Microlunatus soli: one gene and its partner. The protein of the gene in region 1 interacts with the protein of each later gene in a pairwise test. Links are inferred from orthologs where the notes say so. Each region holds a gene or a part of one and is shown in the gene's direction. Other genes may lie near its edges.

The links.
Region 2: the proteins of BLU38_RS01795 (region 1) and clpS interact in binary tests that used the Escherichia coli proteins (3 or more experiments, as listed by UniProt). The link is inferred for Microlunatus soli from one-to-one orthologs.

Annotation. Positions count from the first base shown.
Region 1 is NZ_LT629772.1:394,241-410,074, forward strand. Bases 3,109-6,055 are described here. They hold BLU38_RS01795 (Dps family protein), read left to right. Parts: upstream 3,109-4,264; coding sequence 4,265-4,846; downstream 4,847-6,055. Other genes in these bases: BLU38_RS01785 (TIGR03557 family F420-dependent LLM class oxidoreductase), read left to right, coding at 3,109-3,261; BLU38_RS01790 (SDR family NAD(P)-dependent oxidoreductase), read left to right, coding at 3,286-4,272; BLU38_RS01800 (sigma-70 family RNA polymerase sigma factor), read right to left, coding at 4,970-5,710. Outside these bases: BLU38_RS01770 (hypothetical protein), read left to right, coding at 1-454; BLU38_RS01775 (type III polyketide synthase), read left to right, coding at 584-1,681; BLU38_RS01780 (isoprenylcysteine carboxyl methyltransferase family protein), read left to right, coding at 1,674-2,222; more of BLU38_RS01785, read left to right, coding at 2,269-3,108; BLU38_RS01805 (DUF222 domain-containing protein), read right to left, coding at 6,582-8,243; BLU38_RS01810 (alpha/beta fold hydrolase), read right to left, coding at 8,427-9,095; BLU38_RS01815 (hypothetical protein), read right to left, coding at 9,083-10,489; non-homologous end joining protein Ku, read left to right, coding at 10,729-11,715; BLU38_RS01825 (SDR family NAD(P)-dependent oxidoreductase), read left to right, coding at 11,763-12,563; BLU38_RS01830 (NAD(P)/FAD-dependent oxidoreductase), read left to right, coding at 12,580-13,809; BLU38_RS01835 (phosphoketolase family protein), read left to right, coding at 13,823-15,834.
Region 2 is NZ_LT629772.1:4,497,135-4,512,943, forward strand. Bases 8,796-11,717 are described here. They hold clpS (ATP-dependent Clp protease adapter ClpS), read left to right. Parts: upstream 8,796-10,058; coding sequence 10,059-10,376; downstream 10,377-11,717. Other genes in these bases: BLU38_RS20570 (nicotinate phosphoribosyltransferase), read right to left, coding at 8,796-9,795; BLU38_RS20580 (DUF2017 domain-containing protein), read left to right, coding at 10,396-10,971; BLU38_RS20585 (phosphotransferase), read left to right, coding at 10,974-11,717; BLU38_RS20590 (GNAT family N-acetyltransferase), read left to right, coding at 11,714-11,717. In the rest of the region: BLU38_RS20520 (FadR/GntR family transcriptional regulator), read left to right, coding at 1-597; BLU38_RS20525 (sugar ABC transporter substrate-binding protein), read left to right, coding at 700-1,815; BLU38_RS20530 (sugar ABC transporter ATP-binding protein), read left to right, coding at 1,812-3,359; BLU38_RS20535 (ABC transporter permease), read left to right, coding at 3,356-4,417; BLU38_RS20540 (SDR family oxidoreductase), read left to right, coding at 4,477-5,196; BLU38_RS20545 (MarR family winged helix-turn-helix transcriptional regulator), read left to right, coding at 5,273-5,725; BLU38_RS20550 (RDD family protein), read left to right, coding at 5,759-6,628; BLU38_RS20555 (hypothetical protein), read right to left, coding at 6,621-7,367; BLU38_RS20560 (MmcQ/YjbR family DNA-binding protein), read left to right, coding at 7,453-7,845; BLU38_RS20565 (isochorismatase family protein), read right to left, coding at 7,864-8,433; more of BLU38_RS20570, read right to left, coding at 8,455-8,795; more of BLU38_RS20585, read left to right, coding at 11,718-11,723; more of BLU38_RS20590, read left to right, coding at 11,718-12,649; BLU38_RS20595 (sulfotransferase family protein), read right to left, coding at 12,655-13,425; BLU38_RS20600 (hypothetical protein), read right to left, coding at 13,569-15,257; BLU38_RS20605 (carbohydrate ABC transporter permease), read right to left, coding at 15,395-15,809. UniProt on the Escherichia coli protein: Involved in the modulation of the specificity of the ClpAP-mediated ATP-dependent protein degradation.

The DNA of each region.
Region 1 (15,834 bases):
CCTCGCCCGCATCGCCTCCTTCACTCGGCGCGCCGTCGGTGCCGACGCCGCCGGTTTCAGCGTGCTCGCCCCCGACGGCCGACTGCTCACCGTCGGCGAGAGCGACCGGTTGGTGATCACCACCGACGCGATGCAGGATCAACTGCGCGAAGGTCCTGGGATCGACCTGACCTCGGCGACCTGCTCCGGGACGACGGACTCCCGCGATCTCCTCACCGAACGTCGCTGGCCCCGCTGGGCCCCGCTCGCCGCGCATCTCGGCTTTCGCAGCCTACTGTCTGTCATCGTGCCAGCCGGCGACCTCGGACAGTCGGCACTGTTCACCGTCTACGGCAAACAGGTCCGGCAATTCGTCGGCACCGACGTCACGACGATCCGGTTGGTCGCCGCACCTGCCCGCGCAGCGTTGGGCTCGGTGCAGCGGGAGAGCCGACCGACGGGCCTGCCGACCTGACGACCCGGCAGACCTGACGACGTTGGCTGGCGAGCCTGCCGATGGAGGCAGCGGGTCACCCGGACGGCATCGGGTAATGATTCGGCACACAACGTCACCACGGCGTGCCATCCGGCTCCAGGAGCAAACGTGCAGCCCACCACCAGCCATCACATCGGCCCCGGCATTCTGGGAGTCTGTGGTGCACTTCCCGATCATCGATACCCGCAGGCCCGGCTGACCGAAGCGTTCGCCGAGTTCGCCGGTCTCGACGGACCGCGGCGCCGATTGTTGGAACGGGTGCACGGCCATGCCGGCGTGCACTTTCGACACCTGGCGCTGCCGGTCGAACAATACGCCGAACTGGGCGACTTCGGCGATGCCAACGACGCGTTCATCACGACCGCCTGCGACCTCGGCCAGGCGGCCGTCGGTGAGGTTCTCGAGGTGGCGTCGGTTCCGCCGGACGAGGTGGACATGATCATCACAGCATCGACCACCGGCTTGGCCGTGCCGTCGATCGACGCCCGGATCGCGCCGGGGCTCGGTCTGCGTCCGGACGTGAAACGAGTGCCGATCGTCGGGTTGGGCTGTGCGGCCGGTGCAGCCGGGATCGCCCGCGCCGCCGACTATCTCGCCGGCCATCCCGACCAGATCGTCGTCCTGGTGACGGTCGAACTGTGCACCCTGACCCTGCAACGTGACGACCGGTCCACCGCCAATCTGATCGCCAGCGGACTCTTCGGCGACGGAGCGGCCGCCGTCGTGCTCGCCGGCCGGGATCGCGTGATGTCCGCCGATCGGCCGTCGCGGTCCCCCGAGGTGGTGGCCACCCGCAGTCGGCTCTATCCGGAATCGTTGCGAGTGATGGGCTGGGATGTCGGCCCGACGGGTCTGCAGATCGTGTTGGGCGCGGAGATCCCCGAGTTGGTGCATTCCGAGCTGGCCAAGGACATCGACGTCTTTCTGGCCGATCAGGACCTGTCCCGGGCCGACATCGACTGGTGGGTCTGCCACCCCGGCGGCCCGAAGGTCCTCGAGGCCGTTCAGGACACGCTCGACCTGCGGGACGGTGAGCTGCAGCTCACCTGGGACTCGCTGGCCGAGATCGGCAACTTGTCCTCGGCATCGGTGCTGCACGTGTTGGATGACACGCTGCGTACCCGGCCACCCCAGCCGGGTGCGTACGGGCTGATGCTCGCGCTGGGTCCCGGTTTCTCCCTCGAACTGGTGCTGTTGCGTGGCTAGCGCTTCCGCGGTGTGGTTCACCCTCCTGACTCTGCTGATCGGTGCTGAGCGGATCGCCGAACTGGTCGTGGCCGGTCGCAATCGACGCTGGTCCCTTGCCCGCGGTGGCGTGGAATCCGGGAGTCGGCACTACCCCGTCGTCGTGGCGTTGCAGGTCGGCCTGCTGGTCGGCGGACCGGTCGAGGTCTGGCTCCGTCGGCCGCCGGTTCTGCTCCCGTTTGCTCTGGTGATGTTCATCCTGGTGCTGGCGGCGCAGGCCCTGCGATGGTGGTGTATCGGCACGCTGGGCCGACAGTGGAACACCCGGATCATCGTGGTGCCGGGCCTCGGCCTGGTGCGACGCGGACCGTATCGATGGCTGCGACACCCGAACTATGTCGCCGTCGTCGTCGAAGGCATCGCACTTCCGCTGACCGGGGCGGCCCGGATCACCGCGATCGCTTTCACACTGACGAATCTCGGCTTTCTCTGGGTACGGATCAGGGCCGAGCAGCGCGCCCTGGCCATGGCCGGGACGGCGTCGGCGGCGCGTTCGGATTGAGCCGCGCCCCGGGTTAGGACGCCGACCGCTGGGGTACCAGGACGCCATGGCACGTTTCGGATACACGCTGATGACCGAACAGAGTGGGCCGGTCGCACTCGTCGACTACGCCCGGTCGGCGGAACGGGTCGGCTTCGACTTCGCCCTGTGCAGCGATCACCACAGCCCGTGGCTGGCCTCACAGGGACATGCACCGTATGCGTGGACAGTGCTCGGGGCCGCTGCCCAGGCGACCGAGGCGATCGAGTTGATCACCTTCGTCACCTGCCCGACCCGTCGTTATCACCCGGTCGTCGTCGCCCAGAAGGCTGCGACGATACAGCTCCTCAGTGGCGGCCGGTTCATCCTCGGCCTCGGTTCCGGTGAGAACCTCAACGAGCACGTCATCGGCGAGGGGTGGCCGACCGTCGATGTGCGTCAGCAGATGCTGCTCGAAGCCATGGAGATCATCCGGGAGCTGTTCGGTGGAAAGACCGTGACCACTCGGAAGTCGCACTTCTCCGTGGCTCAAGCAAAGCTGTGGGACTGTCCTGCGGAATCGGTGCCGATCGGCGTGGCGGTCTCCGGACGTCGGTCGATCGAACGGTTTGCCCCGCTTGCCGACCATCTGATCACCACCGAGCCGGACCCCGACATCCTGCGACAGTGGCACGCCAACAGGCCGGACAGTGATCGGGCCAGCCGATCGTTCATCCAACTCCCGATCTGTTGGGCGGCGGACCAACAGTCAGCGATCGAGACAGTGCATGATCAGTTCCGTTGGTCGATCGGCAGCTGGTCGGTGAACGCCGAACTTCCCACCGCGCACGCTTTCGCCGCCGCTACCGACACCGTACGCCCAGAGGACGTCGCCGCAGCGATCCCGTGCGGACCCGATCTTGATCAGCTCGCTGCTGCCTGCGAACCGGCGATCGACGCCGGCTTCACCGACATCGGGTTGGTCCAGGTCGGCGATGCTGGTCAGCAGGATTTCCTTGATCAAGCCGCCGGGCCGCTGCTGGATCGACTGCGTCGGCGGACGAACCGTCGAGTTTCCTGAACCGAGCAAAGAGGAGCAGCGACGATGGAGGATCAGGATCGGCGACCGATCGCTCTGGTGGCAGGCGGATCGCGAGGTCTCGGTCTGGCGATCGCCCGCGAACTCGACCGAGCGGGTCAGCGTGTGGTGATCACCGCCAGGACTGCCGATGATCTCCGGCGTGCCCGCGACCAGCTGGCCGCCGACGGCGGGTCCGTGATCACCCGGGTGCACGACGTCAGGGATGCGGCCGGTGCTCGCGATCTGGTGGCCGAGATCGAGTCCGAGCACGGGGCGGTCGAGACGCTGATCTGCGTCGCCGGCGTTCTGAAGGTCGGTCCGCTCCCCGACCGGGCCGAAGACTACGACGAACCGATCGACACCATGCTGCGCGGTCCGATCAATCTGGTCCATGCCGTCCTACCACGAATGCGACAGCGCGGAGCCGGTCGGATCGGGATCGTGACGTCGATCGCTGCCGTCGTCCCGACTCCCCATCTCGTCCCATACACCGCGGCCAAGTACGGAGCCATCGGGTTCGCGCAGGGACTCACCGAGGAACTGCGCGGCGAACCGATCTCGGTGACCACGATCGTCCCTGGACTGATGAGAACCGGCGGCCACTGGCATGCCGCGTACGACGGTCGGCCGGAGCAGGAGTATCGGTGGTTCGCGTTGCTCTCCTCGTTACCGATCGTCTCGATCGCGGCGGACCGGGCGGCCGCGATCATCGTCCGTGCCGTGCTGACCGGGCGTTCCAAGATCATTTTCACACCGTTGGCCAGGGCCGGCGCGATGGCGTACCGGATCAGCCCGCGAGCCACGGTGGCCCTGCTCGGAGCGGCGAGCCGATTGCTTCCGGGGCCCGGCGACGACCACGCCCCCGGCTATCTCGCCGCCGATGCCATCGACTCATCGCTCTACGACCGGGCCACCGTGCTCGGTCGTCGGGCGATCGAACGCCTCAATCAGCTGGGGGCTCACGCGTCCGGGATGCAGACCGGAGAAAGGGTAAGGAAGGAACATGACTGAACAGAATCTGAAGTACACCGTCCCCGGAATGAGTGTCGGCGACGCCCGACAGGTGATCGATCTGCTCCAGAGCCGGCTCAACTGCTACAGCGACCTGCAGTTGACCCTCAAGCACGTGCACTGGAATGTGGTCGGACCGCATTTCATCGCCGTGCACGAGATGATCGACCCGCACGTGGACGAGGTGCGTGCCATGGCGGACGAGACGGCCGAGCGGATCGCAACCTTCGGCGGATCGCCGCAGGGAACGCCGGGTGCTCTGGTCGCTGCCCGCACCTGGCAGGACTACAGCGTCGGCCGAGCGAGCACCCAGGAGCATCTGGCGGCATTGGACATCGTGTACCGCGGGGTCATCGCCGACACCAGAACGGCGATCACCGATCTGGAGCAGCTCGACCCGGTGACGCAGGACGTGCTCATCGATCACGCGCAGAAGTTGGAACTCTTCCACTGGTTCGTCCGCGCCCATCTTGAGGACACGACCGGCGGTCTGGTCACCGCCGATGCAACCGAAGAAGTCGAGGCGGCGGAGGCTGTTGATCAAGCTGCCGATCGGGCACGCGCCGGCTCCTGAGCGCGTCGACTTCACCTGTCATGTCGAGGATCCTGAGCCACTGTCGGCCGACGTGACCACCCGGCGGTGGCCACACCCCGACACCGGGCCCAGGATCCTCCGACGTGCTCGGGATCCCTACCGTCAGGCACGAGCGGGCTGCTGCGGCACCACGTTGACCCGACGCTGCATCGACCGCGCCACCGGAGATGTACCGGCTCGACCGGCGACGTCGGCCCGTAGCCGCCTGGTGATCTTCTGCAGCCGACGGGACACCGACATCTGACTGATGTTCAGCTCATCGGCGATCGAGGACTGGGTCCGGCCCTGGGCGAAACGCAGCCGGAGCAGCCGTCGTTCGTCGTTCGACAGCCGGGTGCAGGCGTCATCGACCCGCCGCATCAGATCCGATCGCTCCATCGAATCGTCCACTTCGTCGAAACCGGCGTCTGTGGCACCCAGCGTTCCGGAAGCTGCGGCCAGTCCGTCGCTGGTGTCCAGAGACGCCGAGTGGAAGGCGTTGCTCCGGATCGCCTCCAGAACATCGGCCCGATCGGCCCCGATCCAGTCGGCCACTTCGGCGGCGGTGGGCGTACTCCCCTTGTCCTGTGCGAGATCGACCATGGCGCTGGCGACCTCGCTGTGCAACTCCTGCAGCCGACGCGGCGGACGCACCGTCCAGCAGTGGTCGCGGAAGTGCCGCTTGATCTCACCGGAGATGGTGGGGACCGCGAAGGAGAGGAACGCACCGTTGGCCGGGTCGTAACGAAGGACCGCGTTCACCAGGCCGAGTCTCGCCACCTGGATCAGATCCTCCAGGTTCTCCCCACGCGACCGGTAGCGGCGGGCCAGTGAGTCGGCGATCGGAAGGTTGATCTTGACCACCAGATCCCGGCACCGTTGTCGCTCCGCCGCGGTCAGTCGATCATCGCGGGCTGAGGTGAGAAGCTCGATGGTTCGTTGTTCTCGTCGCGCGTTCTCACTCTCACTGCGCTGAACATGTCGATTCCCACGCTTCGTGGTGCCCGGGCCCTGTCGGGAGGAGTCAGCCTGACCGGCTGCGTGCGTGGGTTCGTTGGCTACTGCTGCTGCATTCATGGTTCTCAAGTCCCCTCACGGGTCGAGAACGACACGTGGCTGTTTGCTCAACCACGTCTTTCCACCAAACCATGACCAGCACCGTTTGGCAACCCCGCTGCACGGGCCATTCTCGGCCGTCGAGGCCCGACGGCCACGAGGGCGTTCGACGGTTGCTCCGGGCTGGAACTTCACACCTCGGGAGGATGTCCGACGGGATTAACCCACAGCGTGAATCTGGTGGCTGCTGTTTCTGGTGGTGGAGCGGTGCCCATGCCGGACCGGTCGCCGACTGGCTCGCCCATTGCCATATCACCGTCGAACCGGTGATCGATCTTGCCGTGGATATGACGCCCGTGGATGCCTTTGAGATTCCGCCGGCGATGCGGGAGCGGATGTTCCTGGATACCCGGCAGCAGCCTGGAATCATCGGCCCGATGCGCTTGACGCGGGTGACGCCGAGGCCGGATTGCAGGATTCCTAAGCGATGTGGACAGATATGGTGGCGACGTCGGAACTTGCGGGATCGATCCGACCGATCGCGGCGATGGCATGCTTGGCGACCCGCAGGTGTTGATCAAACCCCGGGAGGCGTCCGGTCGCGCTGTCGCCGGCCAGCAGAACGAGCTGCGCCTCATCCAGGGATCATGATCATTCGGATGTGACGTCGGGCTGTGGCTCAGCCGGACGGTGTGGGCGCGGCCAATTGCCAAATGTGTTGGGCGAATTGTCCACGACCGAGGTCGTAGCTGCCGGTCGCGTTGACCAGAAACACTCTGCCGTCCGGCGCCCGGAACAAGAACGTCCCGGGCTCGGCTCGTCGCCTCTTCCACAGTCCGTGAGTGATCACATTGTGTTCCCGGCGACCGTTCGGGCCGAGGTTGTCTTCGCGGGTCTGGGCCGGGAGGCCCTCGATGAACGGGATGTTGTGGTCAAGATCAAGATGCCGGCCGACCGAGCCGGAGAGGGGGAACATGCTGCCCGGATACTTCAGGAACAGGCGTTCCCGCATCGCCCGCGGAATCTCATACGAATCCACCGGTGTCAGGTCCACCGACAGATCGATGACGGGTTTGACGGTGAGGTTGCAGCCTTGGAGCCAGTCGGCGACCAGGGTGGAGATCGTCGGGCCGATGTCTTCGACCCGAGTGACACCGAGCCCGGACTGCAAGGTCTCCTGCGCGATGTGGACACACAAGGTCGCGTCGGGCCGGAACTTCGCCGGGTCGATCTGGCCGATCGCAGCGATCGCGAGCTCGGCGAGCCGTCGATCCTGATCAACACGCGGGAACCGGGACGGCGAGTCCTCCTGATCAACGGTGTCGTTGGCTGGGTCGGGTGGCAGCTGATCATCGTGATCTTCATGCTGGCCGATGGTCGGCTGAGGTGATTCCGAATCCGCGGCGGCAGAATCGTTGTCGGCAGAGCCCGCGGCGGCAACACCGTCATCTGCACCATCCCGCCCGCTCGCAGCGCCGCCCATCGGCCGCGGGAGCAAAGAATCGTCGTCGGGATCCGGATCGAACAGGGTCGGCTCGGTGTCTTCGGCGATCATCCGGACCGCATCCAGCGGGTTGGCCAGCACATCGACCGCGGCGGCCATCCGCTCGTCCTTGCTGCCGGGATGGCCGCGGCGGGCCAGGATGTCGGCGATCCGGGTCACCTGAGCGTAGAACCGGATCACTGCCGGGGTCTTGGCCTTGATGAACATCCCCTTGTTCCCATGGTCGTTGCTCTGATTGATCCAGACGCCGACCTCCTCCGCAGCCTGCTCGGCGAGCTTGGCGATGTTGACCGCATCGACGCCGATGATGATCGCTTCGAGTTGGCTCAGTAGTCGGCCGTAGCTGAACCGGCCGACCAGGTCGGCGATCGACCGGTCGACCTCCCGGGCTTGTTCCAGGGTGAGGTGTCGGGTCTGCCGGGCGATGGTCTGACCGTCCGGTCCATCGATCTCGTAGCGACACAACCGCGCCCAGACACGCGGCAGCCGGTGGCGGAGGTCGAGAGCATCGGCGATCATCCGCTCCGCGGTGCCGGTGGACTTGTGCAGCTGGGCGGCCAGGTCGGTGACACAGAACCGGGTGACCTCGGGAGTGCCGTCACCGCCGGGCCGGATCGGCCGGTCACCACCGGGAATGGCCAACTGGTGCGGTGCGATGCCGTCGGCGGCGAACCGGTCGGCCCAACTGGCGATGCTGATCAGCCGGGAGTTGAGTCCGACGCGGACCAGCCAGTCCGACGCGGTCACCTGGTCCGCGAGTTGATCGGTGGTCAGGCACGTCGGATCGACACCCACCCCCGTGAGGGCGGTGCGCATCAACCCGCTGCCATCGATCATGTGACCAACACTATGGCGAGGGCCTGACACTTTACGCCCGTGCGAATCCCAAGCAGACAACGAATATCCACAGATTTGCTGGAGCCGTCATCGGGCGGGTCGACGGCCCTTCGACCAGCTCAGGGACCCCCGATAGAAATCACAGCCCTTCGACAAGCTCGGCGATCACAGCCGTTGTGGCTGTCAACCGGGCGCGATCGGTGGCGCATCGTCCCTGTGCGAGCTGATCAGTCGATCAACCAGGGACCGATAACGATCGCCATCGCCGACCGGCCAGGAGTGCGGTGCGTCCGGCATGATCATCAGCCGGCCACCGCACCCGACGGCAAGGTCAGCGGCGAACGGCAGCGGGCTGATCCGGTCGGTGTCGCCGTGCACGATCGTGAACGGCACCGACACATTCGGCAACTCGTCCTCCAATCGCACATCGATGGCTGACCGCAGACCCCGTTCGATGCCGAACAGCCCTGCGCGCAACCAATCCTGGGACTGGACCCCAAGCCGCGGGGAGTGGCGATGTCCTTCGCCGCCGAGCCAGGCGGCGAGTGCCGTCCGCAGGCTGCGCCGGGCAGGATCCAGCGTCGGGCTGATCAACAACAGCTGTCGGACATCCATCTCGCCGGCGGCAAGCACCGCAGCCTGGGTGCCGATCGAGCAACCGACCAGCAGGTCGACCGGGTCACGGCTCTGCCGGGCGAACCGGCGCGCGTACCGCCGGAGATCCGTGCCGGTCGACCGCCATCCCAAGGGTTGCAGGAGTTCGACCTGGTGGCCGTCCTTGCACAGCGCCTCCACGGAGGGTTCGAGGTAGCGGCGGACGGCGAGCCCGGGAATCATGATCACGCGAGCCATCGGTTGTCCCCCGCCCGCGTCGATGCGGCGTCCGACGGGGCCGCTGTGCTGTCGGGTACGTCGGCGACCAGCGGGTGCCCGTCCTCGCCGGGTGTCTTCCGCAGCGCACGTGCTGCGGCCCAGACGTCCACGGGAAGCCACGGCTGTCCAGCGGCGGGCAGGGCGTCCAGTGCCGCCCCGTAGCGAGCCATCGAGCCGATGTCGTGCGGCCAGTCCTGTGCACGCACCGCAAGCAGTTCCGCCGCTGCGCCGTGTCGCTCGATCGTGCTGACGAAATCCTCGGGCATGGCGACGCCGGGTGACCGGACACCGTGTTGGAATCCGAGGACGTACACCGAGCGGTAGCGGGACGACCGCTGCAGATGCCGATCAAGGGAATCCAGCGCGTCCCTTACTGGAAAGTAGGTCCAGAACGGCACCAAGGCGTGATTCAGCACCCGCCAGGGGTCACCGAGGATGAATGAGGGAACGATCAGTTCATCAGCCGGCTCACCTCGTGTTCGCATCCAGTCCCGCAGCACCGCGGCGACCGGATGAGCCGCTTGCTGCGGGCCCCGATAGCGGATCAGGATCACCGGATGACCATGAGCGGCACACCAGTCGCGGATCGAGGCGATGTAGTCCGGGTCGGCACCCCACTCAGCCTCCGGAGCTTCGGCATCGGCCGTCGGCGCGTGTGGACCGGACAGATGATCTTGTGCCGACAGACCGCCGAGCCCGCCGGTCTGGAACCAGTGCCGTTCCGCCACCCGCGTCACCGGCCAGCGGATTTGATCATCGACCAGGAGGACCGGCGCACCGGGCAGCAGTTGATCATCGAGAAAGCGAGCGAAGGCGTCCGGCAACCGCCGCCATTTCACCCGGAAGTAGGCCATCCGCGCCGTCATCAACCGGTCCTGTGCCGCGTCATGCATCTGGTGCAGTGTGACGTCGGGATTGCCGCCGAGCAGCTCCGGCCCCCATCTCCGACCGAACTCCAGCGCCTGGTCGGGGCGTTCGGGATCGCCCAGCCGATGCACCGGGACCAGCACCGTCTGCGGTAGCCACGGCACCTGCATCGCAGCGGCAAGCTGGGTGAGCGCGCCGTTACTGGACCCGATGAACGCCGCCGGGTAGCGACGCCTCGGATATCCGTCGGCGAAACTGGCTGCCACGGCGCCGAGGTCGACGTCGGACAGCTGCTCGGGTCGGATGCCTTCCGCCCCACCGACACGTCGATAGATCTCCCGCAGGATCGGCCACGGCAGCCGAGTGGCGACTCGGACCAATCGACCGACCGCCTCCGGATTTCCCAGGTTGGAGAACGGCGTTCCGCGCAGCGCTGCCGCCGTCGATGCGTGCAGCACCGACGCCGAGTCGAAGGAGGCCACGACTTGCTGCGGCGACAGACTCATGGTCGAAACGTACCTCCCTCGGGTGACGCGGCTGTCGTTCGACGGCGGCGGCCCGACGGGCAGTTTGCTCAACCCGCCGAGCCTGAGCCACCGCCGCGGCCCGGGTTGCTGCAGCGGCCTGCCGATGCCTTACCCAGACGCTCGTCAAGAAACGCTTGTCGCCGCTTGATCGACGGGGCTGTGACCGGAATGCGGGTAACAATCGAGAGGACCGTCGTTCGGACAGGGAGGAGATGGCGATGCGGGCGATCTGGAGCGGGAGTATCGCATTCGGACTGGTGACGATCGGCATCCGGGTGTTCAGTGCCACCGAGGACCACAACATCACGCTGCATCAGATCCATGACGCCGATGGCGGACGGATCCGGTATCAGCGGCGGTGCGAGGTGTGCGGTCGCGAGGTGAAGTACGAGCATGTCGACCGGGCCTATGCCGATCGGGACCAGACGGTGGTGATCACCGAGGACGAACTGGAGTCGCTGCCGACCGAACGCAACCGTGAGGTCTCCGTCCTCGAGTTCGTGCCCAATGATCAGATCGACCCGGTGATGTTGTCCCGCAGCTACTACCTGGCGCCCGACGAACGCGCCGTCAAGGCCTACCACCTGCTGCGCCGTACGCTGGACGACACCGATCGCACGGCGGTCGTCCGGTTTACGCTCCGCAACAAGACCCGGCTCGGGGTGTTGCGGACCCGGGACAAGGTGCTGGTGCTCCAGGCGCTTCGCTGGGACGACGAGATCCGCACGCCGGACTTCCCCGAGCTCGACCAGAGCCCGCGACTGTCCAAGGCCGAACGCGACAGCGCCGCCACCCTGGTCGAGAGCCTGAGCAGCGATTTCACTCCCGAGCGGTTCACCGACGAATACGCCGAAGAGCTGAAACAGCTGGTCGAAGCCAAGCTGGAGAAGGGTGACTCGATGGACACCGAGGAGACCTTCGGCGAGCAGCCGGAGGGTGAGGACGAGGGTGACGACGGCAAGGTTGTCGATCTCACCGAGGCACTCCGCCGAAGCGTCGAGCGATCCGGCTCAGGCAAATCCACGGCACAGAAGTCAGGGGCGAAGGAGACAGCGTCGAAGAAGACGCGGGCAAAGAAGACGACAGCAGCCAAGAAGACCGGTGCAAAGAAGGCGGCGACGAAGAAGGCCGGCTCCAAGGGCGGCAAGTCCACGACGACCGGGTCCGGGCGCTCCACGTCGACGCCACGTCAGCGGGCAGGCTGACGCACCCCACACCGTTTCATCGCGGCCGGGCTGGGAACTGTTCGGGTATGGATCTCGGACTGGCCGGACGAACGGCCCTGATCACCGGCGCCGATTCCGGCATCGGCTGGCACGCCGCACAGTTGCTGCTGGCCGAGGGCGCCATGGTGGTGATCAGTGACCATGACCAGACGATCTTGGACCGCGCAGCCGCCGCTCTGGACGTTGACGACAACCGGCTCCATGCCGTCGCCGCCGACGTCACCGATCGGGCCTCGGTGGGCCGACTGCGCGAACAGGTCCGTCGCATCGGACGGATCGACATCTTGATCAATTCCGCCGGTATCACGGGCGCAACCGGCGCCTTCGAGTCGATCGACGACGACGGCTGGGCGGAAACCCTATCGGTCGATCTGATGGGGCCAGTGCGCGTCACACGTGCCTTCCTGGACGACTTGCGCAGCTCGGCGAACGGTCGTCTGATCTTCCTGACCTCGGAGAACGCCGTCCAGCCCTATCCCGAAGAGATTCCCTACGACGCCGCCAAGGCCGCGCTGCTGGCGACGGCCAAGGCATTGTCCAAGGCGTACGGCTCCGAGGGGCTGCTGGTCAACTGTGTTTCGCCGGCCTTCATCGCGACCCCGATGACGGACGCGATGATGGACCAACGAGCAGCTGAACTCGGGGTCACCACTGACGAGGCGATTGCCGGGTTCCTGCAGGAGATGCGCCCCGGGATTGCCCTGCGACGCCGCGGCCGTCCCGAAGAGGTGGCGGCCGTGATCGCCTTCCTGTGCTCGGATCGGGCGAGTTTCGTGAACGGATCCAACTACCGGGTCGACGCAGGCTCGGTGGCGACGATCAACTGACCCTCAAAGGACCAGTATGAACATGCCAACCACGCTGACCAGGCCCAAGGATTCCTACGACTACCTGATCGTCGGCGGCGGGATGGTCGCCGACAGCGCGGCCAAGGCCATCCAACAGGTCGATCCCAACGGCGCCATCGGCATCGTCGGATCCGACCCGGATGAACCGGTGACCAGACCGGCCCTGACCAAGAAGCTGTGGACCGATCCCGAGTTCACCGTCGACCAGGTCTGGCTGAAGACGGTCGAGCAGACCGGCGCCGACCTGGTCTGCGGCGTGCAGGTCGACGCGATCGATCGCGCCGCGCATCAGATCGAGGCAGCTGGCCGGGCCATCGGCTATCGCCGGCTGCTGCTGGCCACCGGTGGCGAGCCGAAACGACTCGACCTGCCCGACGACGATCGGATCCTCACCTTCCGAACCTTCGCCGACTACCAACGGCTCCGCCGATTGGCCGGCAACCGGCATCGCATCGCCGTGGTCGGCGGCGGCTACATCGGCAGCGAACTGGCAGCGGCCCTGGTCGCCAACGACACCGAGGTCGAGTTCATCCACCCGCAGAAGTTGATCTACGAGGACTCGTTCCCCAGTCATCTCGCCCGGCAGCTGACCGATCTCTACCAGCAGAAGGGAGTCAGCCTTCGGTCCGGCACCATGATCACCGGTGGCAGCGCCGGTCCGGCCGGCATCCAGCTGACGACCGACGCCGGTGATCAGATCGATGCCGATGCCGCCGTGATCGGTGTCGGCATCACACCGAACACCGAACTGGCCGAACAGGCCGGTTTGAGCGTCGACGACGGCGTGGTCGTCGACTCCTACCTGACCACCAGCGATCCCGCGATCCTGGCCGCCGGCGATGTCGCGCGGTACCCGGACCGGCTGCTCGGCCGGCAGCGGGTCGAGCATGTCGACAACGCCGAACAGATGGGCCGGCAGGCGGGGCGGAACCTCGCGGGAGCCGGCGAGCCGTACACCTATACCCCGTACTTCTATTCGGTGTTGTTCGGCAACCGGTACGAAGCCATCGGCACCCTCGATCCGTCGGCGGAGCTCGTCGAGAACTGGTCCGATGATCATCAGCAGGGTGTCGTGTACTACCGGGACGGGCGGAGCGGAGTCGTACAGGGCGTTCTGCTGTGGAATGTCGACGGCCGGACCGACGACGCACGTTCGGTGATCGCGCGCTCGAGCTCCGGCGACCTCGCCCCCGATGATCTCACCACCGCGATTTCCACCCACTGATCAAGGAAGCCGGATGCCGGATACCGCCACTGAGTTCCGTCAGATGCGTCGCTACCGCGCGGCAGCGGACTATCTCGCCGCTGCCCAGATCTATCTGCGCGACAACGTCCTGCTGACCGAGCCGTTGCGACCCGAGCATCTGAAGCCGCGGCTGCTCGGCCATTGGGGAACGTGTCCCGGAATCACCATGATCTATGCCGGACTCAACCGACTGATCCGACAGCAGCACGTGTCGATCATGCTGGTCACCGGCCCGGGCCACGGCGCCCCGGCAATCCACGCGAACCTGTGGCTGGAGGAATCCCATGCCGAACGAGACCCTGTGTTGGCGCGGACCGGCGGCGGCCTGGCCGAACTCGTCCGCCGATTCTCCTGGCCGGACGGCTTTCCTAGCCATCTGTCCCCGGAAGTTCCCGGTGTCATCCATGAAGGCGGCGAACTGGGTTACGCACTCGCGACCGCCTTCGGCGCGGCCGCCGACGCGCCGGACCGGATCGTCGCCTGCATTGTCGGCGACGGCGAAGCAGAGACCGGACCGACAGCAGCCGCCTGGCAGCTGAACAGCTACGCCGATCCGGCCACCGGCGGCGTCGTGCTGCCGATCCTGCATCTGAACGGATACAAGATCGCCTCCCCCACCCGGTCCGCCCTGATGTCGGACTCCGAACTGACCGACCTCTACCGCGGCTACGGATGGTCTCCGCTGATCGTCGATCTGTCCGCCATCGACTACGACGAGGTCGACGCCGAGCCCGATCGCCTGCTGGCAACGGGTCTGGACGCTGCGCTGGCCCGGATCCGCGAGATCCAACGGCGTGCCCGGGGCGCGGACGATACCGCAGACGCCACGCCGCCCTGGCCGATGCTGATCCTCCGCACCCGCAAGGGATGGGGGCTGCCCGCGTCCATCGACGGCACCCCGTTGGAGGGCACCTTCCATGCCCATCAGGTGCCGATCAGCGACCCCCAACACGACCAGGACGACCTGACTGCGCTGGAACAGTGGTTGCGTAGCTATCGACCCGACGCACTGTTCCCCGACGGCGAACCGTGCGCAGACGTGCTGGCCGCCTGCCCACCCGCCGACCAGCGGATGGGCACCGATCCGGCGACCAACGGCGGTGTGCTGCGCCGAGAACTCGACCTGCCGGAACTGACGCCCTACGCGATCGAAGTACCCGAGCCGGGGGCGGCGACCGCCGGCGCGACACCGGTTCTCGGACCGTGGTTGGCCGACGTGATGCGCCGCAGCAACGAACGCCGGGACTTCTGCATCGTCAGCCCCGACGAACTCGAGTCCAATCGGCTCGAGGCCGTCCTGGAGGCCACCGACCGACTCTGCCAACGACAACCGCCGGGCTACGCCGAACATCTCGGCCCGCACGGTCGAGTGCTCGAGGTGCTCTCCGAACACAACTGCCAAGGCTGGCTGCAAGGCTATCTGCTGACCGGCAGACACGGAGTCTTCCCCAGCTACGAAGCGTTCGTGTCGATCGTCGACGGCATGGTCAACCAGTATGCGAAGTTCCTGAAGATGGCCGCCGAGGTCGGATGGCGGGCACCCGTCTCCGCACTCAACTACCTGCTCACCAGCGAAGGCTGGCGACAGGAACACAACGGCTACAGTCATCAAGGTCCGGGATTCATCAACACGATGCTGACCAAGAAGGAATGGATCAGCCGAATCTATCTGCCACCGGATGCCAATTCGCTGTTGGTGATCATGGACCGTTGCCTGCGGACCACGGACAAGATCAACGTCGTTGTTGCGGGCAAGCAGCCGGCACCGCAATGGATGTCGTTGTCGGCGGCGCGGGAACACTGCCGCGCCGGCGCGGGTGTCTGGAACTGGGCGTCCAACGACGACGGTGACGAGCCCGACATCGTGCTCGCCTGCGCCGGCAACATCCCGACCGTCGAAACGCTCGCCGCGGCTTCGATGCTGCGCCGGGACGCGCCGGGTCTGCGGGTCAGGGTGGTCAACATCGTCGATCTGCTGACCCTGGCGCCGCCCGACCGTCATCC
Region 2 (15,809 bases), 4.1 Mb from region 1 along the record:
TTGGCGTCCCGCTTCGAGGTGTCCCGGACCGCCGTCCGGGAGGCCACCCGTTACCTGGTCCAGCGGGGCCTGGTCTCGGTGAGCCCGGGTCGTGGCATGACGGTTGCCGAGTTCGACGGTCGGATGATCGCCGATCAGTACGCCCTGCTGCTGCGGCACAGCCAGGGCTCCTTCGTTCAGCTGCTGGAGGTCCGGCTGGTCCTCGAGGTCGAGATGGCGGCACTCGCCGCCGCGCGCCGTACCGATCAGCAGCTGAAGGACATGATCGACACCAACCACCGGTTGGAGCAGGCCGTGAACGCCAAAGCGGAGTTCCTGCAGGCCGACCTCGGTTTCCACGAGTTGGTTGCGCAGGCCAGTGGGAACCCGTTCTTCGCGTTGATCGTCCGGCCGATCAACGGATTCCTGTCCGAGGAGTACGCCGCCGGGCCGGGCTATCCGTCGGAGGCGACCCAGACCATCGCCGAGCACATCGAGATCGCCGACGCGATCGCCGCCGGAGATCCGAACCGAGCACGGTATGCGACCGAGCACCACCTGCGGCGCGTGGTCCGCAACCGCGCCCGGTTCCTCGCCGCAGAGCGTGACGACAACTGACGGTCCCGACAACTGAATCGAGCGCTGGGTCCTCAGCTTGCCCGGCGCCGCCAGCACCGCAGCGTGAAGACGTCAGCGGTACGACAGTGCAGAGGAGCACACATGTCAGAGCAGACAACCTCGCTGATCCTGCCGACTCGGCGTCAGTTCCTGACCGGCGGTCTCGGGCTGGCCGCGGCCGGTGTCCTGGGCGCCTGTGGAGAAACCTCCGGATCGGCCGCCGGTGGTGGCGGCAACAAAACCGCCTCCTACGTCAACAAGGGCATGGATTTCTTCTTCTTCGTCGTCCAGTCCGAGGCAGTGAAGCGGGCGAGCAAGGAGATCGGCTACACCTTCCAGACCACCGATGCCAAGCAGGATGCGAGCGCCCAGTACAACAACTGGAACTCCGCACTGCTGCAACGCCCGGGCATGATCATCTCCGACCCGGTGGATTCCGAGGGGCTGGCGCCGATGACGAAGAAGGCCGGCCAACAGAAGATCCCGGTCGGCATCATCGATACCCCGCTGACCAAGGGCGAGACCGACTTCACCGTCTCCTTCGACAACAGGAAGGGCGGCGAGCTGGCGGGCCAGAAGGTCGCCGACCTGTTGAAGAAGAAGTACGGCAGCGTGAAAGGCACCGTGCTGAACGCCTACGGTGCGCTGTCCTCGGTCGCCTGGCGGCAACGCAAGGAAGGTTTCGAAGCAGTGCTGAAGAAGTATCCGGGTGTCAAGATCCTGGCGCGGCCGACCGACGGCGCCGAGACCAAGGCCCGCGACGTGGCGGCGGCGACGCTGTCGGAATACCCGGATCTGGACGCGGCGCACGCGCCGAGCGGTTCGATCACCCGCGGCATCGTGACCTCGATGAAGAACGCCGGCAAGGCCAAGCCGGTCGGCGATGATGATCACATCATCCTGGTCTCGATCGACGGCGAGCCGCAGTCGTTGCAGTGGACCCGGGACAAGATCCTGGACGCCGAGGTGTCGCAGGACCCGGTGGCCTACGGGCAGATCTGTGTGGAGATGCTGAACAAGTACGCGGTCGCCGGCAAGGAGGTTCCCTTGCAGGACTACAGCAACAAGGACTACTTCTGGGAAAAGGCACCGATCGTCAAGGGGGCGACCGGCCCGACCATGGTGATCCCGCCGTACTACATCGATGCCGACAACGTCGAGGATCCGCGGCAGTGGGGCAACGTGGTGATCAAGGACTGGGGCATGAAGCAATCATGACCCCCGATGGTACGAACAACCCCGGCGGCATCATCAACCCCGGCGACGGGGCGCCACTGCTGGAGGTCCGCGGCGTCTCCAAGCGGTACGGCGAGGCGTGGGCTCTGCATCCCTTGGACCTGACGATCACCGAGGGATCGATCCACGGCCTGCTCGGCAAGAACGGCGCCGGCAAATCGACGCTGATGGGGATCATCGCCGGCTCGATCACCCCGACCTCGGGCCAGGTGATCTTCCGTGGACAGGACATCACCGGCAGCAGCCTCGCGGCCCGCCGCCGGCTGGGGATCCGACTGCTGCCGCAACATGCGGAGATCATGCCCAATCTGTCGGTGGCGGAGAATCTGCTCACCCCGGACTACAACGGCGCCGCCTGGGTCAACTGGCGCGACGTCCGTGCGCGGGCCGCAGAGCTGCTGCAGCGGTACGACCTGGTCATCCCGCCCGATGTACCGGCCGGAAGTCTCGCACTGCCCGACCAACGCAAGCTGGGGATCGTGAAAACCCTTGCTGGCAACGGACAACTCGCCATGTTGGACGAGCCGACCACGGCTCTCAGTCAAGCCGAGCGGGTGTCCCTGTTCGACTGGATGCGGGACCTGAACGCCGGCGGCCAGACCTTCGTCTACATCTCCCACTTCAACAACGAGATCCAGGCGGTGTGCGACGAATACACCATCCTGCGCGATGCCCAACGGGTGGCGTCCGGCGCACAGGTCAAGCAGCTGAGCAGCGCGCAGCTGTCGGAGCTGGTCGTCGGGTCGGAGGTCACCGAGTTCCGCCGCGATTCCGGTCGGGTCGGTGACGTCGTCCTGGAGGTCGACGGATTGACCAGCGACGGTGTCGGGCCGGTCTCGCTGACCGTCCGGGCCGGTGAGATCGTCGGATTCATCGGGCTGCCCGGGTCCGGTTCGCAGGAGACCGCACGGACGATCGCCGGTCTCCGGCCGCCCCGGTCCGGGTCGGTGACGGTCGACGGCCGCACCGTCCGATGTCGGTCGGTGCAGTCCGCCGTGCGCGGCGGCATCGCCTATCTGACGCCGGACCGGATCGGGGAAGGGCTGGTCGGTCCGCTGTCGGTGCAGGAAAGCATGCACATCGGCGCTTGGCCGACCCGGCACGGGTTTCTCGATCTGTCCGACATGCGGCGGGTCTTCGAACGGTATCGCGACTCGTTGTCGTTGCGGGTGCACCGACCGCAGCAACCGGTCTCCGAACTGTCCGGCGGCAACCAGCAGAAGGTGCTGATCGGACGACTGCTCGCCCTGCAGCCCAAGGTGCTGATCCTCGACGAGCCGACCCTGGGCATCGACGTCGGAACCAAGGAGGAGGTGCACCGGCTGGTCGACGAACTGACCGATCACGGGCTGGCGGTGATCATGCTGGCCTACGACACCGACGAGCTGGTCCGGGTCGTCGACCGCGCCGTCGCCTTCGCCGACGGCAGCATCTCCGGGGAACTGGCCGGGGATCGACTCAGTGTCGAAAACGTCCTGGATGCCCTGGCACACAAGGAATCCACCTACACCGGGAGCGTGAAGTGATCAGCCCCTCAGCGTCGCAGACAGCGTCCGGCGCGGCTCCGGAGTCCGTTTCGCCGGACCCAGGAGGACCGACCGGCACCACGCCGACCGGACCGACCCGATCGGGCAGCAGCACTCGGGTCATCAATCTGCTGCTGAACAACGTCGTCTGGTTGTTGTTGATCGTCTTCGCGATCATCGCCAACGTCATCAACCCGTTCTTCCTGACCATTCCCAATCTTCAGAACATCCTTGTCCAGGCGACAAGTCTGGCCGCACTCGCGCTGGCTCTGGCGGTGACGCTGCTGCTCGGGGAGATCGACCTCTCGGTGGTCGGCATCCTCGGCGTCAGCGGTGCGGTCGGCGCCGTACTCGTCCAACACGGTGTCCCGGGCGGGCTCGCCATTCTGGTGGTGCTCGCGCTCGGCGCGCTGATCGGTCTGGTGAACGGCTTCTGCATCTCCTACCTGCGGATGAACTCGCTGATCGAGACACTGGCGATGGGACTGGCGCTGGGCGGTGCCGTGCTGGCGATCACCCGAGGTCAGACGATCACCATCGATTCGCCGGCCTATCTGTGGATCGGGCAGGGACTGATCGGCGGTTGGCCGGTGATGCCGATCGCGCTGGTGCTGCTCTTCGTGATCATGGGAGTGATCTTCTCCCGGACCCGATGGGGCCGTCGGCTCTACGCCACCGGTGGCAACCCGCGGGCGGCGTACGCGTCGGGCATCAATGTCAAGCGGGTGAAGCTGCAGGCCTTCGTGGTGTCCGGGCTGCTCGCCGGGGTTGCCGGCTGGCTGACGACCGCCTACCTCGCCGGTGTCAACGCGACTGTCGGCAGCAACAATCTGTTGTTGTATGCGATCGCTGCCCCGGTGATCGGCGGCGTGTCGTTGTTCGGTGGCCGAGGCAACATCATCGGCATGCTCGGCGGCACGCTGTTGCTGACAGTGGTCCAGGTCGGTCTGCAGATCATCAACATCTCCGCCTACTACGTTGCCATCGTCGGTGGCGTGATGATCTTCCTCGCGGTCGTCGTCGACACCGTACGGGTGCGGCATCAGGAACCGACCTGACCGGCTGGCACGATGAACACCGACCGGAACAGCATCCGACGGGTTGTAGGAGGCGCGGCGTGGCGACTGACTTTTCCGACCAGGTGATCGCGGTCACCGGTGCAGCAGGAGGTATCGGGCAGGCGATCTGCCGACGGCTGGCCGACGACGGAGCGACCGTCTACGCCTTGGACACCCATGCCGGCGTTCACGGCATCCCGGTCGAGATCGACGTGACCTCCGCGGAGTCGCTGGGCGCGGCCCGGGATCGAGTGTTGGCCGAGGCAGGGAAGGTCGACGGAGTCGTCGCTGCGGCCGGCATCGTCGAGGACGACGTCGCCGCAGAACAGATGTCGGCCGGTCAGTTCCGCGCCGTGATCGAGGTCAATCTCGTCGGCGTGTTTCTGACCTGCCAGGCCTTCGGGCAGCCGATGCTGCGGGCCGGCAGCGGCAGTGTCGTCGCGATCTCCTCGATGAGCGGCAACCACGTGGTCAACACGCCGCAGGACCAATGTGCCTACAACGCGTCCAAGGCCGGAGTCAGCGCGCTGGTCCGATCCCTGGCCGCGGAGTGGGGGCCACGCGGGGTCCGGGTGAACGCGATCGCGCCGGGTTATGTCGACACCCCGTTGCTGGCGGCCAAGAAGCACCAGTTCGCCCAATGGCTTCAGGCCACTCCGGCCGGTCGGATGGCGCGACCGGAGGAGGTGGCCGCCACCGCTGCCTTCCTGCTCGGCGACGAATCTGCGTTCTACTGCGGCAGTGAACTGCTGATGGACGGCGGCTACAGCCTGCGCTGACCGCTTCTCGGTCGCCCCCGTCAGGAGCCTGACATGAGGGCTGTGTAACCTCCTGATCGATGCGGTGAGGAGGGGCATGGCAGAGCGATCGAACGATGCAGGCGACGACGCGCAGGATCACATCGCCTACCAGACGCGGCGGTTGCAGCAGGTGTTGCGGCGAACCGGCGACGCGGCGCTGCAGACCACCGGGCTGACCCTGGCGCAGTACACCGTGCTGCAGGCCATCGCCCGGACACCGGACGTGTCCTCGGCCCAGATCGCGCGGGACTGCAACGTCAGCCGGCAGTCGCTGCAGGAGTTGATGCGGGTGCTCCGCAGCAGCGGCTACGTCCGGGTGGTCGAGCAATCGGGCAAGGGCCGCGCGCTGCCGATCAGGATCACCCCGGAGGGGCGCAAGGTGCTGCGGAAGGCCGACCGTGCGGTGGGCCGGGTCGAGGATCGGATGATCGCCGGAATCAGCGAGGCCGAGGTGGCCCGAGTAGTGGAGTTGCTGCGCCGCTGCGCGCGCAACGTCGAAGCCATCTGACGTCGGTCGGCGGTCCCGACTACCCTGGACACCGTGAGTGACATTCCGATCGGTTCCCCGCCCGCTCCTCCGGGTCGGCATGCCGCGCCCCGCGGCTGGTATCCGGATCCGGTCGACGGCTCTCGGGAACGCTACTGGGACGGCTGGGGTTGGTCCCGCAATACGCGTGAGGTGGCGGCGAACGGGCCGGCAGGCGCCGGCCCCACCGGCGCACCCGGCTTCCAGCCGCACGGCTTCCAGCAGCAACAGGGGTATCAGCAGCAGGGTTACCAGCAACAGGGTTACCAGCAACAGGGTTACCAGCAGGGCCAGCCGCAGCCGTTGCCGTCCTATCCCGGTGCGGCAGCGCAGGCTGTCGCTGGTCCGCAGACCGCCGACGGCGTACCGCTGGCGGGTTGGGGCTGGCGGTTCCTGTCCGGATTGATCGATCTGATCATCGTCTCGATCGTCGGCTCGATCCTCGCTCTGCCGGTGTCTCTGCAGTCGTTGCCGGCGATCTCGCGATACTTCAGCCAGGCGGTCGCCGATGCCGAGGCCGGCCGGATGACACCGACACTGACCGCGCAGGAGTTGTTCAGCACCAACCAACAGATCCTGATGAGCGCGATCACGGTCGTCGTGGGGCTGTTGTACTTCGTTCTGCTGTGGCGGTTTCGGGGCGCGACGCTGGGACAGTCGATCTGCGGGCTGCGGGTGGTACCGGACGGTCAGGGGCGCAACACCGAACGGTTGCCCTGGCCGCAGGCGGTCATCCGGGCGTTGGTCTGGAGTGTCCCGTTCACTGCCGGGACGGCGATGCTGTTGCTGTTCGGAGCGCTCAATTCGCTGTTCCCGCTGTGGAACGCCAAGCGTCAGGCGATCCATGACATCGCCGCCAAGACCCAGCTGATCAAGATCAGGTGAGGATGCCCCAGCGGGTCAGCTGATCCAGCAGGGCAGCGGGGTCGGGGACCCGGACGGCGGTCAGTCGGCGCCGGACCCGGCCGATCCGTTGATCATCCCAGCCGGCAATCTCACCGGCAGCGGCCGGAGCATCGTTCCCGGCCAGCAGGACCCGGGCGTCGGCCGGGTCGGCGCCGTCGATGATCGCGTCCAGGGCGATGATCAGCCCGACCAGGCGGACCGGATCGTCGAGTGCCACGGCGCACGCCAGGTCGGCCTCGACGAAGGTGCTGAGTTGAGCAGCCAGGTCGCCGTCGGCGGATGGATCGGTCGCCGACAGCAGACCCTGCAGTTCCTCGGACTCCGCCTCGGCGACGGCGTCGTCATAACCCGTGCAGCGGAAGGGGATCGCGACCCGGATCACGATCTCGGGATCGAGTTCCCGGGCGGCGGCCGCGATCCGGGCGATGTTGCCCACCGGATCCTGGGGATCACGGACCACGTTGTCGACGCCGGCGATCCGCAACCGCTGCGGATGCCGCCCGGCCACGGCGACCAGTCCGCCCGCCCCGCCGGTGTTGATCACCGTCACCGGCAGTTCGGCGGACGCGGCGCGGTCCAGAGCCATCAGTTCCTGATCGGGCACCAGCAGCGCCCCGAGCAAGGCACCGTGCGGGCCGGATCGCAGCTCCTGAATCTCGGACACGGTGGTCACCGGCTGAGCCGACGCCGGGTCGATCAATCCGCTGAAGAGCCTCATCCTCAGCAGGGTAGTCCAGCGGTCCGTCGGCCTGGCCTGTGGTAGATCTGAGTGATCGGCGGACGACGACGATCAGGAGCGCGAGATGGCGGACTGGACCCAGGCCGATGCCGACCGCGAGTTGGCGAAGGTCCGGCGTGCTTGCCGGGATCTCCCCGAGATGACCGAACGGCCCAGCCACGGCGGCCCCGGATTCTTCGTCCGGGACAAGAAACTGTTCGTGATGTTCCTCGATGATCATCACGGCGACGGCCGGCTGGCGATCTGGTGCGCCGCGCCCGAGGGTGTCCAGCAGGAGATGATCGACACCGAGCCCGAACGCTTCTTCCGGCCGCCCTATGTCGGCCATCGTGGCTGGCTCGGGGTGCACCTGCGCGAGGTCGATCAGGGCGAGCTGGACCGGATCGCCGAAGAGGCCTACCGGAGCGTCGCGCCGAAGGCCCTGATCAAGCAGTTGGACGCGGCAACGCCGAGCTGAGCGGACAGCAGTCCCGGATCACAGCTCGCCTTCGGTGGCCACCCCGGCCTCGGCCAGCTCGGCATAGGTCTGTTCGATCCGTTCCGGAGCCACGGCGGCGGTGAGATCCAGCCGTACGGTGGTGGTGAAGCCCGCCTTCACGGCATCCAGGGCGGTGGCCCGGACGCAATGGTCGGTGGCGATGCCGACCACGTCGCAGCTGTCGACCCGATGATCGGCAAGCCAAGCCTGCAACGTTTTCCCGTCCTTGTCCCGACCCTCGAAGCCGGAGTAGGCGGCCTCGTACTCTCCCTTGTCGAAGACCGAGCCGAAGTCGGAAAAGGTCAGTTGATCATGAAACTCGACACCGTCGGTGCCGACCACGCAGTGCGGCGGCCAGCTGTCGACGAAGTCGGGATGGTCGGAGAAGTGGGATCCGGGGTCGATGTGATGATCACGGGTGGCGACCACCACGTCGTAGCCGTGATCACCGTCGAGCAGTTGGCTGATCCGGGCCGCCGTGGCGGCTCCGCCGGTGACGGCCAGTGAACCGCCCTCGCAGAAGTCCTTCTGGACGTCGACGACGATCAAAGCATGGGTCATGATCAACTTCCTCTCGAGGTCCTGTGCTCAGACGAAGACGGTCTCCAACACCGGTTCGCCGCGCGACATCTTCGATGCCGCCAACGGCAGCTCGGCGAAGGCCTTGCGATGGCGTTCCCGGGCAGCGGCCAGCGGTTCCCGACCGACGATCTCACCGTCGGTGACCAACGGGACCAGCAGATCGCGGCCGGACTCGACGGTGGGTTCCTTGTCGATCCCGATCACCTCCGCGTCGGCGACGCCGCGTGAATCGTAGCTGCGGACGGCATACTTGCGGCCGCCGATCGTCGCCTTGGACGCGCTCTTCTTGGCGACGTGGATCATCGGCGCATCCGGTTCGTCGGAGGTGGCTCGGGCGACCATCTTGTAGACGAATCCGCAGGTCGGATGCCCGGATCCGGTGACCAACGCGGTGCCGACGCCGTAGCCGTCGACCGGGGCACCGGAGAGCGCCGCGATCTGCCACTCGTCCAGGTCGCTGGTCACGATGATCTTGGTGTGGATCGCGCCCAGCGAGTCCAGCAGGCTGCGGACGTGCTTGGCCTGGACCGGAAGGTCGCCGGAGTCCAGCCGGACCGATCCGATCTTGCCGCCGGTCAGCTCGACCGCGGTCCGGACCGCCTCGTCGACGTCGTAGGTGTCGACCAACAGGGTGGTGTCCTCGCCGAGCGCGGCGATCTGCGCGGTGAAGGCATCGCGTTCGTTGTCGTGCAGCAGCGTGAAGGCGTGTGCCGCGGTGCCGATGGTCGGCACCCCGTAGCGTCGGCCGGCCTCCAACGAGGACGTGCCGTCGAAGCCGGCGATGTAGGCGGCCCGAGCGGCGGCGACCGCGGACAGCTCCTGGGTCCGCCGCGCACCCATCTCCAGGCAGGGTCGACCGTCGGCCACCGCGGTCATCCGGGAGGCTGCCGACGCGATCGCCGAATCGTGGTTGTAGATGCTGAGCAGCACCGTCTCCAGCAGCACGGCCTCGGCGAAGGTGCTCTCGACGACCATCAACGGTGAGCCGGGGAAGAACATCTCGCCCTCGGCGTACCCCCAGATCTGGCCGCTGAAGCGGAAGTCGGCGAGCCAGTCGGCGGTCTGCTGATCGACGATCCCGCGGTCCAGCAGGAACTGCCGGCTCTCGTCGTCGAACCGGAAGTGCGACAGCGCCCGCAGCGCGCGCCCGACACCGGCGACCACGCCGTAGCGGCGGCCGTCGGGCAACTTGCGCGGGAAGAGTTCGAAAACGCAGCGTCGGTCGGCCGTCCCGGACTGGAACGCCGCCCGCAGCATGGTGAGCTCGTAGTGGTCGGTCAGCAGTGCCGTGGTGGGCACCTCGCTGGGGCCCCAGGGCTCGCCGACCGTCGTCGCCGGGTCGGCCATCGCCGGATTCGCAGTCACACCGCAGAGCTTAGGGCGTGTCTCCTTATTCGTGCGGGGCTGCGCGGCACGCGGTCGGCACCTCGCCGTGGCCGGACTCGGTCGACATATCCCGATATGCCTCCCTCGCCGGCGACGCCGAGGCACTCGACCGCGCACCTGCTCGCTCCAACCCGAGTAAGGAGACACACCCTAGGACGTCACCAGGGCGCTCCTCGGGTGCGGCTGTTTCCGTCGCGGGATCCCGGTTTGTCACAATGGGCTGCATGCCCACAACCTCCGATCCCATTCTGGCGCCCGCGGCTGGAACCGCGATCGAGGAGCGCCCGATCGAGGACTCGTACGACGACTCGCCGTGGGCAACGATCGTCTGGGACGACCCGGTGAACCTGATGTCCTACGTCGCCCACGTGTTCGCCACCTACTTCCACTACTCCAAGTCCAAGGCACACCGACTGATGATGGCGGTACACACCGAGGGCAAGGCGATCGTCGCCACCGGGAGCAAGGAAGAGATGGAACGCGACGTCACCGCGATGCACGAGTACGGTCTGTGGGCAACGCTGGACCGAGCCGATTCCTGAACCGGGACCCCGAGGACTGATGCACAGATTCAAGAAGCGTGGCGGCGTGATCAGCACCGATCTGACCGCCGACGAGGTCCAGCTGCTGGAGTCCCTGGTCCGTGAGCTGATCGGACTGCTCGACACCGGCACAGCCGACTCCGCACCGACCGACACCGTCGCCGAGGACGATCCGTTCGCCGCCTGGGCTGCGGAGCTGGCCGACGACGGTCCGGTGGAGCCGCCCACCGACCCGGTGCTGCAACGGCTGCTGCCCGACGCCTATCCCAACGATCCCAAGGCATCGGCGGAGTTCCGTCGCTTCACCGATCGCAACCTACGGCAGAAGAAGGCGACCGACGCCGAGGTGGTGCTGAGACACCTCGCAGCGACCGACGGCGGACGGGACCAGCTGCGGATCCCCGCCGAGGAGGCCGGTTCCTGGCTGCGGACGCTGACCAGCATCCGGCTCGCGGTCGCCGGCCGGCTGGGGATCAACGACAACGACGACGCCGAGGCGTTGGCTGCCGTCCCCGACGACGATCCGCGAGCCTTCCTGATCAGCGTCTACGACTGGCTCGGATTCGCTCAGGAGACTCTGGTCCTGGCGCTCTGATCATGAGTGCCGAGCGGGCGATCCGGATCGTCGGCAACGTCGTGCGGCGACCCGCCAAACCCTGGACCGCGACGGTCCAGTCGTTGCTCGGCCATCTGCATGCGTGCGGGCTGCCGGTTCCCGAGCCGCTCGGCTACGACACGACCTATGAGTACGTCGGTCTGGTGGAGGGCGACGCGGGCGTCGATGCCTGGCCGCATCAGGTGGGCTTGGACGGCGTGCGATCGGCCGGGCAGCTGCTGCGCCGGATCCATGACGCGACCGTGGACTGGCGGCCGCCGCCGGCGGCGGAGTGGTCGGTGCCGTACGGTCCGGGCCCGGTGATCTGTCACGGAGACCCGCAGCCGGCCAACCTGGCCTGGCGGGACGGGCGGGCCGTCGGAATCTTCGACTGGGATGCGGCCCGGCCCGGGGACCGGAAGAACGATCTCGCCTACGCCCTGATCTGGTTGGCCCCGTTCACCGCCGACTCGGACGAACTGAAACGACGTGGATTCACGGCGGCACCGGACCGCCGGGCACGGATCGCGGCGCTGCTGGACGGATACGGCTGGAGCGAACCGTTCGACGTCGTCGACGCGGCCGTCCGGCGGCACCAGCAGGCGATCGACGAGGTCGTCCGGCTCGGCGAACGCGGCCATCAGCCGCACGCCGGCTGGGTTGCCGACGGCTGGCCGGCTCGCTGGCGCGCCGGGCTGGACGCGATGCGCGCGCTCGGTGACGAGATCGAGGACGATGAGCCATGCAGCTGACCACCGATCGTCTTGACCTGGTGCCGCTCGACCCGGACCGGGACGCCGAAAGCCTGTTCGCGATGTACTCCGACCCCGAGTACGACCGATACGGCCCGAACGAACCGACCGCCGATGTCGCCGCGACCCGCCGGCGGCTGGCCGAGATGCTGCGTGCCAACGGCGGCTGGACCTGGGTACTGCGGCTGCGGCCGCGGACCGAGGCGCTCGGGACCATCGGGATCTTCGCTGATCAGGGAACGACGATCCGAGGGTTGAGTTGGGGCTTGCGGCGTGATCACTGGGGACGTGGTCTGATGGGTGAGGCCGCGCCGGTCGTGATTGATCATCTGCTCGCACAGCCGGGCATCGACGGGGTGGAGGCCTGGATCGACACCCGGAACACCCGGTCGATCGGTGTCGCTCGCAGAGCACGGCTGGCGGAGCGAGCGACGCTGGCCCGGGTCTATCCCGATCACACCGCCCAGCAGGTCGTGATGGCTCGAGCAGCCGAGCCCGGCGACTGCGATGTCCTCGCCGCCCGACCGAACCTGCCGGTCCGCGACGTTCGGCAGACCGGCAGGCTGCTGACCAGGGTCCTCGGGCTGACCGTCCTGTTCGAGTACGGCGACCCTCCGACCTTCGCGCGGCTGGGCGTGGCTCCGTGGACCGGCTCCGCCGGAGTCGACCTCAGTGCTGCCGACGGCGTGATTGCCTGCGCGACGGTCTCCTTCGACATCGGCATCCCGACGGACGTGATGTATCGGCGAGCCGCCGAGTCGGGCGTGACGATCGATATGCAGCCGGTGGATCAGCCGTGGGGGACCCGGGAGTTCGTGTTCAGCCTGCCCGAGGGGCATCGGGTCCGGATCATCGGTCCGGTCCGCCCGGCAGGTGATGCTGCAGCGCACTCCTCGGTGGTGGTGAACGTCCTCCCGACCGGATGAGGCCGTCAGAGGTCGATGAAGAGCCAGCTGTCCCGCGGGTAGTTCCACGCCTCGAAGTCGGCCTCATACAGGGTGTGCACGATGTCGGCCAGTTCCCGGCGATAAGCCGCGGCCAGCGGGGAGTAGGGCGTCGGGTTGAGGACCTCACGCGCCCGCTGCCGGACGTCATCCGGTGCGCCGAGGCGGGTGAGGATCGCGGTGAAGTCGTCCTGGAAGGACTCGAACCGGCCGATCACGTCGTAACGGATGCAATCCTGCTGGAGTACGGCGGTCTGGGCCGCAAGATGGCCGTCGGTGATGATGCGTGGGTCGTCGGAAGCGGCGACGAGCCGTACGAAGTCGTCGAAGGTGACCATGCCGGCCCGCCGACTGTCGCGGGCCGGATAGTCGAACGCCTCCCTGATCTCGCCACGGAGCCAGTCGTACTGCTGCTCCCAGGTGTTGCCGATCTTGGATTTGTACGCCGAATAGAGCCGGGCATAGGGATTGCGGACGAAAGCGAACCGCAGCCAGTCCGGCGACATGATCATCTCGACGTTGTCGGCGACGGTGAAGTCCGCAAGTCGTGGCCCCTCGTCGTGGATGTGCTCCGACGGTGGTAACCCGTCGAACTCGCGGAGCACCGTCTTGGTCGTCGTACAGGCCACCTTCGGGATCGGCACGCAGACCCAGCGGTGTGCGACCGACACCCTTGAGTGATAGCCCCAGGTCTGGTAGCCGTCGGTCGCACGGCGCTGGGTGATCAGCTGCGCGAGCCGGTCCTGTTCGGTGATCATGGCACCGTCGATGATGCCCAGCAGGTCGCTGCACGGCAACTGCTTTGCGACGTGTCCGGTTGCAGCCCGGACGGTCCGTCATGACGGCGCCGGTCCGTTCTCCGAAGAGTGCGAACCAGTGGCGAGCGGCGGAGCCGGAGCGATCAGGTGGCGTCGGGTGTGGGCGCGCTGGTGTGCCAGATGTGTTGGGCGAAGCTGCCACGTCCGAGGTCGTAGCTGCCGGTCGCGTTGACCAGAAACACTCTGCCTTCCGGCGCCCGGAACACCAACGTTCCGGGCTCGGGTCGTCGCCGTTTCCACAGTCCGTGGGTGATCACGTTGTGTTCCCGGCGGCCGGCGGGGGAGAGGTTGTCCTCCCGGGTTTGAGCCGGGACGCCTTCGACGAACGGGATGTTGTGGTCAAGATCAAGGTGACGCCCGACGGCTCCGGAGTAGGGGAACATGCTGCCGGGGTGTTTGAGGAACAGGCGTTCTCGCATCTCCCGCGGGATCTCGTAGGAATCCACCGGTGTCAGGTCGACCGTGAGGTCGATGACGGGTTTGAGGGTGATGTTGCAGTGGCCGAGCCAGTCGGCGACCAGGCTGCTGATCATGGGGCCGATGTCTTCGATCCGGGTGACGCCGAGTCCGGTGTCGAGGGTTTCTTTGGCGATGTGGACGTAGAGGGTGGCGTTGGGTCGGAACGTGGCCGGGTTGATCTTGCCGATCGCGCGGATCGCGAGCTCGGCCAGCCTGCGGTCTTGATCAACGCGGGGGAAGCGGCCGGTTGCGCCGTCGTCCAGGGGATCCGGTGGCGGTTCGTCCTGGGAGTCGTGATCATCGGGTTGCGGCTCACGCGCCCTGTCGTGATCATGCGGCTGTTGGCCCGGTGCGGGCGTCGCGGTGTCGGCGGGCTGGTCCTGGTCGACATCCTCGCCGAGCGCCGATGATGCGGACGCGTGCGGCCCGGCCGTCCACGTGTCGGCGTCGTTCGTCGGTTTCGGGAAGAGGGAGTCGTCGTCGGGGTCGGGATCGAAGAGCGTGGGTTCGGTGTCTTCGGCGATCATCCGGACCGCGTCGAGGGGGTTGGCCAGGACGTCGATGGCGGCGGCCATCCGTTCGTTCTTGGTGCCGGTGTGGCCGCGGCGGGTGAGGATGTCGGCGATCCTGGTGACTTGGGCGTAGAACCGGATCCCCGCTGGTGAGTCGGTGAGGATGTAGATGCCTTTGATGCCGTGTTCGTTGCTCTGATTGATGAAGACGCCGACCTCCTTGCAGGCTTCCTCGGCGAGCTTCTTCACGTTCTCGGCGTCGACCCGGATGATCGTGGCTTCGAGTTGGGCAAGGAGTTTGTTCCAGGACCAGTGTCCGACCATCGGCGCGATCGACCGATCAATCTCCAACGCCTGCTCCAGGGTCAGGTGCCGAGTTTGGCGGGCGATGGTCTGACAATCCAGGGCGTCGACCTCGTTCCTGCAAAGGCGTTGCCACAGGCAGGGCAGGCGGTGGCGGAGGTCGAGGGCGTCGGCGATGATCCGTTCGGCAGAGCCGGTGGATTTGTGCAGGGTGGCGGCGAGGTCGGTGACGCAGAATCGGCTGAGTTCGGGGGTGCCGTCGCCGCCGGGTCGGATCGGGCGGTCGCCGCCGGGGATCGCTAACTGGTGGGCGGCGATGCTGTCGGCGGGGAAGCGGTCGGCCCAGGTTGCTGCCACGCAGAGCCTGGCGTTGGTGGTGGCGCGGACGAGCCAGTCGATGGCGGTGACGTGGTGCAGGAGTTGGTCGGTGGCCAGGCAGGACGGATCGATGCCCGCCGTCGTCTGGGCTGTGTGCATCAGCCCGCTGCCATCGATCATGTGATCAACACTAGGCAGGGGGTCTGACAGTTTGTGCCGGTCGAGATCCCAAGCCAGTAACGGTTATCCACAGATTTTGGGTCGAGTTCGCACGGCGGGTTGACCGCGCTTCGACAAGCTCATGGCGCTTGGGTGGGTCAGCCCTTGACGCCGGTCAGGGTGATGCCTTGGATGAACATCCGCTGCGCGAAGAAGAACAGGATGATGATCGGGATCACGGTGATCGTTGCGGCGGCCATCAGGGGTCCGAAGTCGGTGGCGAACTGGCCCTTGAAGTAGCTCAAGCCCAAGGACAGCGTGTAGAGCTTGGGATCGGAGAGGTAGATCAGCGGGCCGAGCAGGTCGTTCCAGGAGATCAGGAACTGGAAGAGCCCGATCGCCACCAGCGCCGGCTTGACCAGCGGCAGGATGATCCGGACGAAGATCGACCACTCACCGGCGCCGTCGATCCGGGCACTCTCGCTCAGCTCCTGCGGGATCGTCATCAGGAACTGCCGCATCAGGAAGATGTAGACCGGGACGCCGAGCCAACTCGGCAGGATCAGCGGCACC